DNA from 2 places in the Tibeticola sp. genome. Region 1 is predicted to be linked to the other one. Evidence: predicted binding sites of a transcription regulator. Region 1 holds the regulator's gene; the other holds the start of a gene.

Region 1 (4,413 bases):
GAGCCCGACGTGGTCTGGTTGTATCAAGCCTCCAAGAAGATTTATCCGCGCAGCGTCGACGGCACGTTCGCGCGGTGGCGTTGGTTTTTCGTCTTTCTGACGCAGGCGGTTTTTTACCTGACACCCTGGCTGCAATGGGGAAACCGGCAGGCGGTTTTGTTCGACCTGGGGGCGCGGCGCTTCTACATCTTTGGTCTCGTCATCTACCCGCAGGACTTCATCTTCCTGACGGGCTTGCTGATCCTCTCCGCCATGTCGCTGTTCATGTTCACAGCGATCGCGGGGCGTCAGTGGTGTGGTTACGCGTGTCCGCAGACGGTCTATACCGAGATCTTCATGTGGATCGAGCGCAAGATCGAAGGCGACCGCAGTGCGCGCATGCGTCTCGACCAGTCGCCGATGTCGCTCGAGAAGTTCCTGCGCAAAGCCGCCAAGCAACTTGCTTGGATCGCAGTCGGTCTGTGGACGGGCTTCACCTTCGTCGGCTATTTCACCCCGATTCGTGAGCTGGGCCATCTGTTTCTGACCTGGAACATGGGGCCGTGGGAAACCTTTTGGGTGTTTTTCTACGGTTTTGCCACCTACGGCAACGGCGGCTACATGCGCGAGCAGGTGTGCAAGTACATGTGCCCCTATGCGCGTTTCCAAAGCGCCATGTTCGACAAGGACACGCTCATCGTCTCGTACGACGCCGAGCGCGGAGAGCCGCGTGGGCCGCGTCCTCGCAAAGCCGACCCGAAGGCGCTGGGTCTCGGTGACTGCATCGACTGTACTTTGTGTGTGCAGGTTTGCCCGACCGGGATCGACATCCGCAACGGCCTGCAATACGAATGCATCAGCTGTGCGGCGTGCATCGACGTGTGCGACGGCGTGATGGAGAAGATGGGTTACCCGAAGGGCCTGATTCGCTACACCACGGAGAATGCGATGCGCGAGCACTGGACGAAGGAGCAGGTGGTGCGCCACATGTTCCGGCCCCGGGTGCTGGTCTATCTGACCATCATCACCGTGGTGCTCGCGGCGATGATCACCGCCTTGGTCTTGCGTCCGCCGCTCAAGGCCGACGTGGTGCGCGACCGTGCGACCTTGGCGCGCATCGTCGAGGGCGGGCAGCTCGAAAACGTGTACCGCATCCAAATCATGAATGCTCGTGAGGAGCCGCAACGGGTGAAGATCGACGTTCGGGGCCTCAAAGACATCCGTGTGGCGTCGGAAAACGTGTTCAGTGTCGGACCCGCCGAAGCGCGTTGGGTGGTCGTCACCGCACGCGTTCCCTATGGGGTCGCCGAGCCCGGCACGCATCCGATCGAGTTCACGCTCGAGGCGCTGGAGCATCCCGGTAAAGTGGTCGTCGAGAAATCTGTCTTTATCATTCCGCGTTAAAGGAGCCCAGCGATGAAACCGACTCAACCCTGGTGGCGTTTTGGCCATGTCTGGCTGGTGATCAGCGGGCCGGCAGTGGTCGTGGTCGCCAGTTTCGTGACGCTCTATCTGGCCATCAAAAACCCCGATCCGGTGCAGCAAGAGTATTACGGTCGGGCACCGGCCGAGGAGGAGGCGGTTTCGCCTCAAGCGATTGCACCCGCGGAGCTTGCGCGCAACCACGCGCAAACCGGCATTCCGGCGCAGGTGCTGAATCCGAAAAAATAACCTGGGTGAGGCGCGGCTGGTCGTATCTCACGGATCGGTGTTTGGAGGAGTACAAAACGATGGAGACAACCTCAATCAAGGCCCAGCGGTGGATGTGGATCGCATGGCCGTCGTTTTTGATGGCCGGCGTGTTGGAGATGCTGGTGTTTGCCGTCGTCGATCCAACGGAGTTGCACTGGCTGGGCGCGCGGCTCGAGTTGTCGCGGTCCGGCGTCTATACCTTGGCGTTTTTCGTGTTTTGGGCCTGCACGTTCGGCTCGAGTGCCTTGACAACCCTGCTTTCGATGTCGCCGTTCGAGGTGAATCGTTGCCCTTTGCCTGCGACGGACCGCCCCGACGGGTGCCCGAAGCAAGAGCGGTCACCCTCTTCCCACTGAGCTGCAGCGGGTGACTTTTTCATTGACGTTCCCCGGCGCTGAGCCGTGAGCGTCGCAGAGTTGTCGCCGTTTTCCCTAGACCGGTCCAGTTTTGGCCGTTCAATCCCGGCAGCTCGGGTTGTTGACGATGGCCTTGAGCGCTTCGGGATTGAGGATGCGCACATGGCGTTGGCGCACGTCGCAGATGCCTTCTTCGACAAACTTCGAGAAGGTGCGGCTGACCGTTTCGAGTTTCAGCCCCAGATAGCTGCCGATCTCCTCGCGGGTCATTCGCAATACCAGTTCGGACTGCGAAAAGCCACGCGCGTGGAGCCGCTGAACCAGATTGAGCAAAAACGCCGCGAGGCGCTCCTCGGCGCGCATGCTGCCAAGCAACAGCATCACCCCGTTCTCGCGCACGATCTCGCGGCTCATGATCTTGTGCACATGGTGCTGCAGGGCGCCGACTTCCCGGGACAGTTCTTCGATCCGGTGAAAGGGCATTACACAGACTTCGGCGTCTTCGAGGGCGATCGCATCGCAGGTGTGATGCTCATGGACGATGCCGTCGAGTCCGATGATTTCGCCGGCCATCTGGAAGCCCGTGACCTGATCTCGACCGTCTTCGGTGACCACACAGGTCTTGAAAAATCCCGTGCGTATGGCGTAGAGCGAGGTGAATTTTTCCCCGTTGCTAAAGAGCGTCGCGCCGCGTTTGACGCGTCGGCGCACCGCGACCAGGTCGTCGATGCGCTGCAACTCGGTTGCGGATAAGCCGACGGGCATGCACAGCTCACGCAGATTGCAGTTGGAGCACGCAACTTTGAGGGTGTCCGCTTTCAGCAGCATGGTGGTCGTTGGTCGAGAGGGGTGGAAAATGGCACTTTTGCCGAAACAGGCGCTATTCTGGCATGCGGCCGCGCGCCAGCGCCCGTGCTTGATGCGCATCAAGCCCAGGGCACGAGCGAACGGGCATAGTGCGGCTACTTTCATCTTGGAAGATTTGCCATGAGTGTGGTCTCGCCCGAACTTCTGGCCCGGTATGACATTCCGGGGCCTCGCTACACCTCTTACCCGACGGCCGATCGATTCGTCGAAGCTTTCGGACCGGAGGAATATGGTCGTTTTCTCGACCAGCGGCGGGACGGGGTGGCGGCGACGGCCCCGCTGTCTTTGTACGTGCACATCCCTTTTTGTGAATCGCTCTGCTACTACTGCGCGTGCAACAAGATCATCACGCGGCACCACGAGCGAGCGCAGCCGTATCTGCGCTATCTGAGCCGGGAGGTGGATTTGCATCTCCAGCACATCGGGCCGGGGCAGGCCGTTTCGCAATTGCACCTCGGAGGCGGCAGCCCGACCTTTTTGTCGGACGCGGAACTGGCCGAGTTGATGCAGATGTTGCGGCGGGCGTTCAAGCTGGTTCCGGGCGGTGAGTATTCCATCGAAATCGACCCGCGCACAGTGGATGCGGCACGCCTGGAGCAGATCGCGGCGCTGGGCTTCAATCGCATCAGCTTCGGCGTGCAGGATTTCGACCCGGAAGTGCAAAAAGCGGTGCACCGTGTGCAACCCTACGAACAGGTGGCGGCCCTGATGGAGGCCGCCCGGCGAATCGGCTTCGAGTCGGTCAACGTCGACCTGATTTATGGTCTGCCGCGGCAGACGCCCGAATCTTTCGAGCGCACCTTGGAGCAGGTGGTCCAGATCCAGCCCGACCGGATCGCGCTCTATGCCTACGCGCATCTGCCCGAGCGCTTCAAGCCCCAGCGCCGCATCCACAGCGCCGAGCTTCCACCAGCGGCCGACAAAGTCTTGATGCTGGCGCGCTCGCTCGATGCCTTCACTGACGCCGGCTACGTCTACATCGGGATGGACCATTTCGCGCGCCCCAACGATGCGCTGGCAGTGGCCAAGCGCCAGGGGCGTCTGCACCGGAATTTTCAGGGGTACAGCACGCAGCCGGACTGCGACTTGATCGCGCTCGGGGTTTCGGCGATCGGCCGTGTGGGGGCGAGCTACAGCCAGAACGCCAAGACGCTCGAAGAGTATTGCGACCATCTCGACCATGGGCGCTTTCCCGTCGTGCGCGGCTTGGCGCTGAGCCGAGACGACCTTCTCCGGCGCAGCGTCATCATGGCGATCATGTGCCAGGGTGAAGTGCTTTTCGAGTCGGTCGAATTGGCGCATCTGATCGATTTCCGCAGCTATTTTTCAGCCGAGCTCGAGGCGCTCAAGCGGCTGGAGGAGCAGGGACTGGTGCGGCTGACGAACGACTCCCTGGTGGTCACGCCCCAGGGCTGGTTCTTCGTTCGCGCGGTGGCGATGGTGTTCGATCGTTATCTTCAGGCCGACCAGAATCGGGCACGGTTTTCGAAAATCATCTAAAACCGCGGCATGCAGACCG
Region 2 (4,413 bases), on a different contig from region 1:
CAGTTCCTACCGTGCCGAGGCTGGGACGGTGCAGGGGCATCTCGACATTGCGCGCTACATCACCACGCCCAAAGGCGAAATCGCCGGACGGGTGTTGCTGGTCGACGACCTCGCAGACTCGGGCCATACGCTCAAGGCCGTGGTCGATATGCTGCGCACCAACTACCAACCCATCACCGAGTTGCGCACGGCGGTGATCTGGACCAAAGGCGTCTCGTCTTTTGCGCCCGATTATTCAGTCGAGTTCCTCCCGACCAACCCCTGGATCCATCAGCCCTTCGAGTACTACGACTCGATGACGCCGGAGAAGCTGCTCGAAAAGTGGAAGGTCTGAGAGGCTGAGAGGGAATCGGTCATGCCCGCTTTGACGTCCCAAAACACGCCCGAGGGCGTTGCAAATGCGCGCCGTAGCCCGAGCTACGGCTGTGCTTTGCGCCTACTCGGACGCGCTTTGTGGCGCCTCTTCGGGCACGCCCAATTCCCTCTCAGCCTCTGAGGCCCTGGCGCGGGAGCTGCGGGCATGGTCGATCCACGCGATGAACGGACGGGTTCCGCGCCGCCGGACCGGGGCTGGTCGCTCGCGACGGCGTTGATCCATCATCCCTACCGTCCTCCGGCCGGGTTCGATGCGCCGCAGCCGGGGGTATTCAAAGCCTCCACGGTGTTCTTTCCGTCGGTGGCGGCGATGCGCGCGCGGCACTGGAGCGACCGGCGTGGCTACACCTACGGCTTGCACGGCACGCCGACCAGCTTCACGCTGCAGGAGCGACTGGCGACCCTCGAAGGGGGGAGCCATTGCACGCTCGCGCCCAGCGGTCTCGCGGCCATTGCACTGGTGGATTTGAGCCTTTTGGCAGCGGGGGACGAGGTGTTGCTGCCCCAGAATGCCTACGGCCCCGGGCTTGCTTTGGCACGCGACGAGTTGGCCCGCTATGGCATCGGGCACCGGCTGTACGACCCCTTGCGGCCCGAGTCCTTGAGCGAATCCTGGGGGCCGCGCGTGCGACTGGTTTGGGTCGAGGCCGCGGGCTCGGTGACGATGGAGTTTCCCGACCTGGTCGCACTCGTCGAGCGCAGCCATCGATCCGGCGCGCTCGTCGCCCTCGACAACACCTGGGGCGCGGGCCTGGCTTTTCGGCCGTTTGACCTCGTGCCGGGGCGTTCGGCGGGCCAGGAGCTGGGGGTCGACCTCAGTGTCCATGCCCTTACGAAATACCCCAGCGGCGGCGGAGACGTGCTCATGGGCAGCGTCGTGACGCGCGATGCCGTCTTGCACCGGCGCATCGAGCAAACCCATATGCGGCTGGGCCTCGGCGTCGGGGCCAACGATGTCGAAGCCGTGCTGCGCGCCCTGCCCAGTTTGGAACTGCGCTATGACGCGCAAGACGCCGCAGCGCGCACGCTGGCTCGCTGGTGCGCGCGCCGCAGCGATGTGTTTGCGCAGGTCTTGCATCCGGCGCTCGAGGGCTCACCCGGCCATGCGCATTGGCGGGCCTCGTGCTGCACCGCCCAGCGGCCCGAGGGACGCGCCGCCGGCCTGTTCAGCGTGATTTTCGATGCGCGCTACAGCCAGGCTCAGGTCGATGCGTTTTGTGACGCGCTGCGCTGCTTTCGCCTGGGCTACAGCTGGGGTGGGCCGGTCAGTTTGGTGATGCCCTACGACATTCAAAGTTTGCGCGAGCCCTGGCCGGCGCATCTGGCCCGAGGCTCGCTCGTGCGTTTCTCGGTGGGGCTCGAAGCGGTCGAGGATTTGCAGCGGGACCTCGAGCAAGGCCTGCGAGCGCTCGAACGCCACGCTGACTCCGGGCAAGGCTGACGCCATTCCTGCCGCAGCCGGCATCGGCCATGGGTTTATCGGGTCGGTGTTTTCTCTAGTGTCGATCCGGCATGAATCAGCGTACGCTGATGTTTGATTTTTATCAAACGCATTGGCGCTCGACATGTCTCATACGCTCACTTCGACCCAAACCGACACCGCCGCGTCGGGCCAAGCCACCGGCGCCGCACCATACGAGGCGAGTCCGGCGCACGCGGAGCCGGTGCCTTATTTCCCGCCGCCGCCCGTGGGGCCGCGCGCGGTGTTCCGGCCGCTTGGGTTTTCCTCGCCGCTGCAATGGTTGACCCGAGGGTGGGCCGACTTTCGCGCGCATCCGGGCATCGGGCTGTTCTATGGGCTGTGTTTTTGGGCCATGGCGGTGGTCTTGGCCGGTGTCTTCCAAACCAAGCCCGAATACACCATGTCGATCGCCTCGGGCTGCTTGCTCGTCGGGCCGTTCCTGGCGCTGGGTCTTTATGAGGTGAGCCGCCGGCGCGAGCGCGGCGAGCCGGTGCGCCTGATGGACTCACTCCTCGCTTGGCGTGGTCACGTCAAGAGCATGGGGATGCTGGTGCTGGTCTTCATGGTGCTCGAACTGCTCTGGGGCCGGGCTTCGCTCGTGGTCTTTGCGGTCTTTTTCAACACCGGCCTGCCGTCGACGGCGGGCGTGATCGAGGCCGTCTTCAACCCGGAGAACCTGGAGTTCGTCCTGGTTTATCTGGCGGTGGGGTCGGTGTTTGCGCTGCTCGTGTTTGCGACGTCTGTCGTTTCCATCCCGATGATTCTCGATCGGGACACGGATGCGATCACGGCCGCCATCCAGAGCATCCGGGTCTTTTACGAGCACCCGGGGGTGCTGCTGTTTTGGGGGGCGCTCATCGCCGTGTTGGTCTTCGTGTCGCTGTTGCCGCTGGGGGCGGGCCTGGTGTTGACCGGCCCGCTGCTCGGCCATGCGACCTGGCACGCGTACCGGGATGTCATCGAGTGGCAAGAAGCGGAAGAGGGCGCGGCCCGCTGAACTGCTACATTGCAGAGCCAAACCACCCTGCCGCGCCACCGATCGAGCCTCATCGAGTCGCTCCTCAGCGCCGGCCCAACCGAGAACTGCACATTGGCAACCCCGAACTACGGCTACGAGAAACGTCAGAAAGAGCTGGCGAAGAAGCGCAAGAAAGAGGAAAAGCTCAAGGCCAAGGCCGAGCGCAAGCACGGCGGCCCGGATGACGCCGGGGCCGAGTCGGCCTTGTCGAACGACGCGTCCGCCGCGACCCCCGGGGCCGAAGCCTCTGACCGTGGGCTCTCCGGCACCAGCGTGGCATAGGTCGGGGCGGAATCAGGGCCGGTGAGGGCGCTCGCCCGCCGCCGCATGTACCGAGCACCTGGGGCAGGGCTGGCCTTGCCCAGAAACTGCGTCTTCACCCCTGCAGCAACTGCGCAGCGGCTTCGTCGAAGCTGCGTGCCGTCGGGTCGGGCAGGGCCAGCGTTGGCGCGGTTGCGAAGGCGGCAAAGTTGTGGGCGGTCGATCGCTCGTAACCCGGGTCGTAGTGCAAGGCGAGCAAGCTGCGAACCAGCGTCTCGAATGCCCCGCTCCGGGCGGCGGCTTGCCACTGTTCGACCTGTTCGCGGCCCCGCAGCACGGTCAAGGCTTCGAGCCTTCGGCAGAGGTAATCGACGTCCTGGGTGAGTTGCGGGTAATCCTCGAGCAGCAGCGCCACGCGACCCGAAAGAGGCATTTCCAGGCGCACGCAGGGGCTGCGGCGCATGGACTGAATCAAGGGCTCGGGCACGAACACGTTGCCGACCTTCTTGCTTTCGGCCTCGACGTAGACCGGCTCCTCGGGCCGGAAGTGCCTCAACGCGTCCCAGAGCAGACTCTCGAAGCGTTTCTGGCTGGGCTGCGGCTGCCCCGGCACGGCACCCAGCACGGAGCTGCGATGGCAGGCGAGCGCCTCGAGATCGAGCACCTGCGCGCCGGCGCGGCCGAGGGCATGCAACAAGCGGGTCTTGCCCGTACCCGTGGGGCCGCAAATGACGCGAAAGCTCAAGCACTCGGCGCGTGCGGCGAGGTCTTCGAGCATGGCTTTGCGAAAGGCCTTGTACCCGCCCTCGATCACGCCAACCCGAAAGCCGATCTGGCCCAGCACCAGGGCCAGCGCGTTGCTGCGTTTGCCGCCGCGCCAGCAGTAGATGAGCGGGCGCCAGTCGCGCGGTTTGTCGAGCACTTCCCGCTCGATGTGCGCAGCGATGTTGCGCGCGACGAGCGCGGCGCCGATTTTCTGCGCTTCGAAGGCGCTGACCTGTTTGTAGAGGGTGCCCACGCGGACGCGCTCCTCGTCGCGCAAAGACGGCCAGTTTTGGGCGCCGGGCAGGTGGTCGTGTGCCCACTCGGACTCGCTGCGGGCATCGATGATGGTGTGGTAGCTGCCTAGGCTTTGCACGGCCTCGGCGGCGGGGATCAGGTGCACACTCATCGCAGCAGCTTTCGTAGTTGGGGCCAGACGTTGTCGAGCATGATCGCTTGGGCTTTTTCGTTGGGGTGGATCTGGTCGGCTTGAAACAGCGCCGCTGCTTCGGGCACGTCCGCCACGTTTTTGAGG

Evidence for each region. Region 1 encodes FNR, which switches genes on or off when oxygen is low (the NO sensors DNR and NnrR bind a similar motif). Its sites were predicted from a motif close to TTGATNNNNATCAA; they were not measured.
Region 2: JHC36_RS07045 (DUF2189 domain-containing protein) is a predicted target of FNR. The motif match lies at 1,910-1,923, and genes of this name have one in related genera.

The regions. Positions count from the first base shown of each region.
Region 1 is NZ_JAEMQB010000129.1:7,046-11,458, forward strand. It holds gene ccoG (cytochrome c oxidase accessory protein CcoG) at 1-1,383, shown strand, start outside; gene JHC36_RS08305 (nitrogen fixation protein FixH) at 1,396-1,650, shown strand; gene JHC36_RS08310 (hypothetical protein) at 1,710-2,027, shown strand; gene fnr (fumarate/nitrate reduction transcriptional regulator Fnr) at 2,127-2,855, opposite strand; gene hemN (oxygen-independent coproporphyrinogen III oxidase) at 3,015-4,394, shown strand; gene JHC36_RS08325 (sulfite exporter TauE/SafE family protein) at 4,404-4,413, shown strand, end outside.
Region 2 is NZ_JAEMQB010000112.1:2,888-7,300, reverse strand. It holds gene JHC36_RS07055 (phosphoribosyltransferase) at 1-334, shown strand, start outside; gene JHC36_RS07050 (PLP-dependent transferase) at 521-1,816, shown strand; gene JHC36_RS07045 (DUF2189 domain-containing protein) at 1,941-2,834, shown strand; gene JHC36_RS07040 (hypothetical protein) at 2,928-3,137, shown strand; gene mnmH (tRNA 2-selenouridine(34) synthase MnmH) at 3,232-4,287, opposite strand; gene JHC36_RS07030 (arylesterase) at 4,284-4,413, opposite strand, start outside.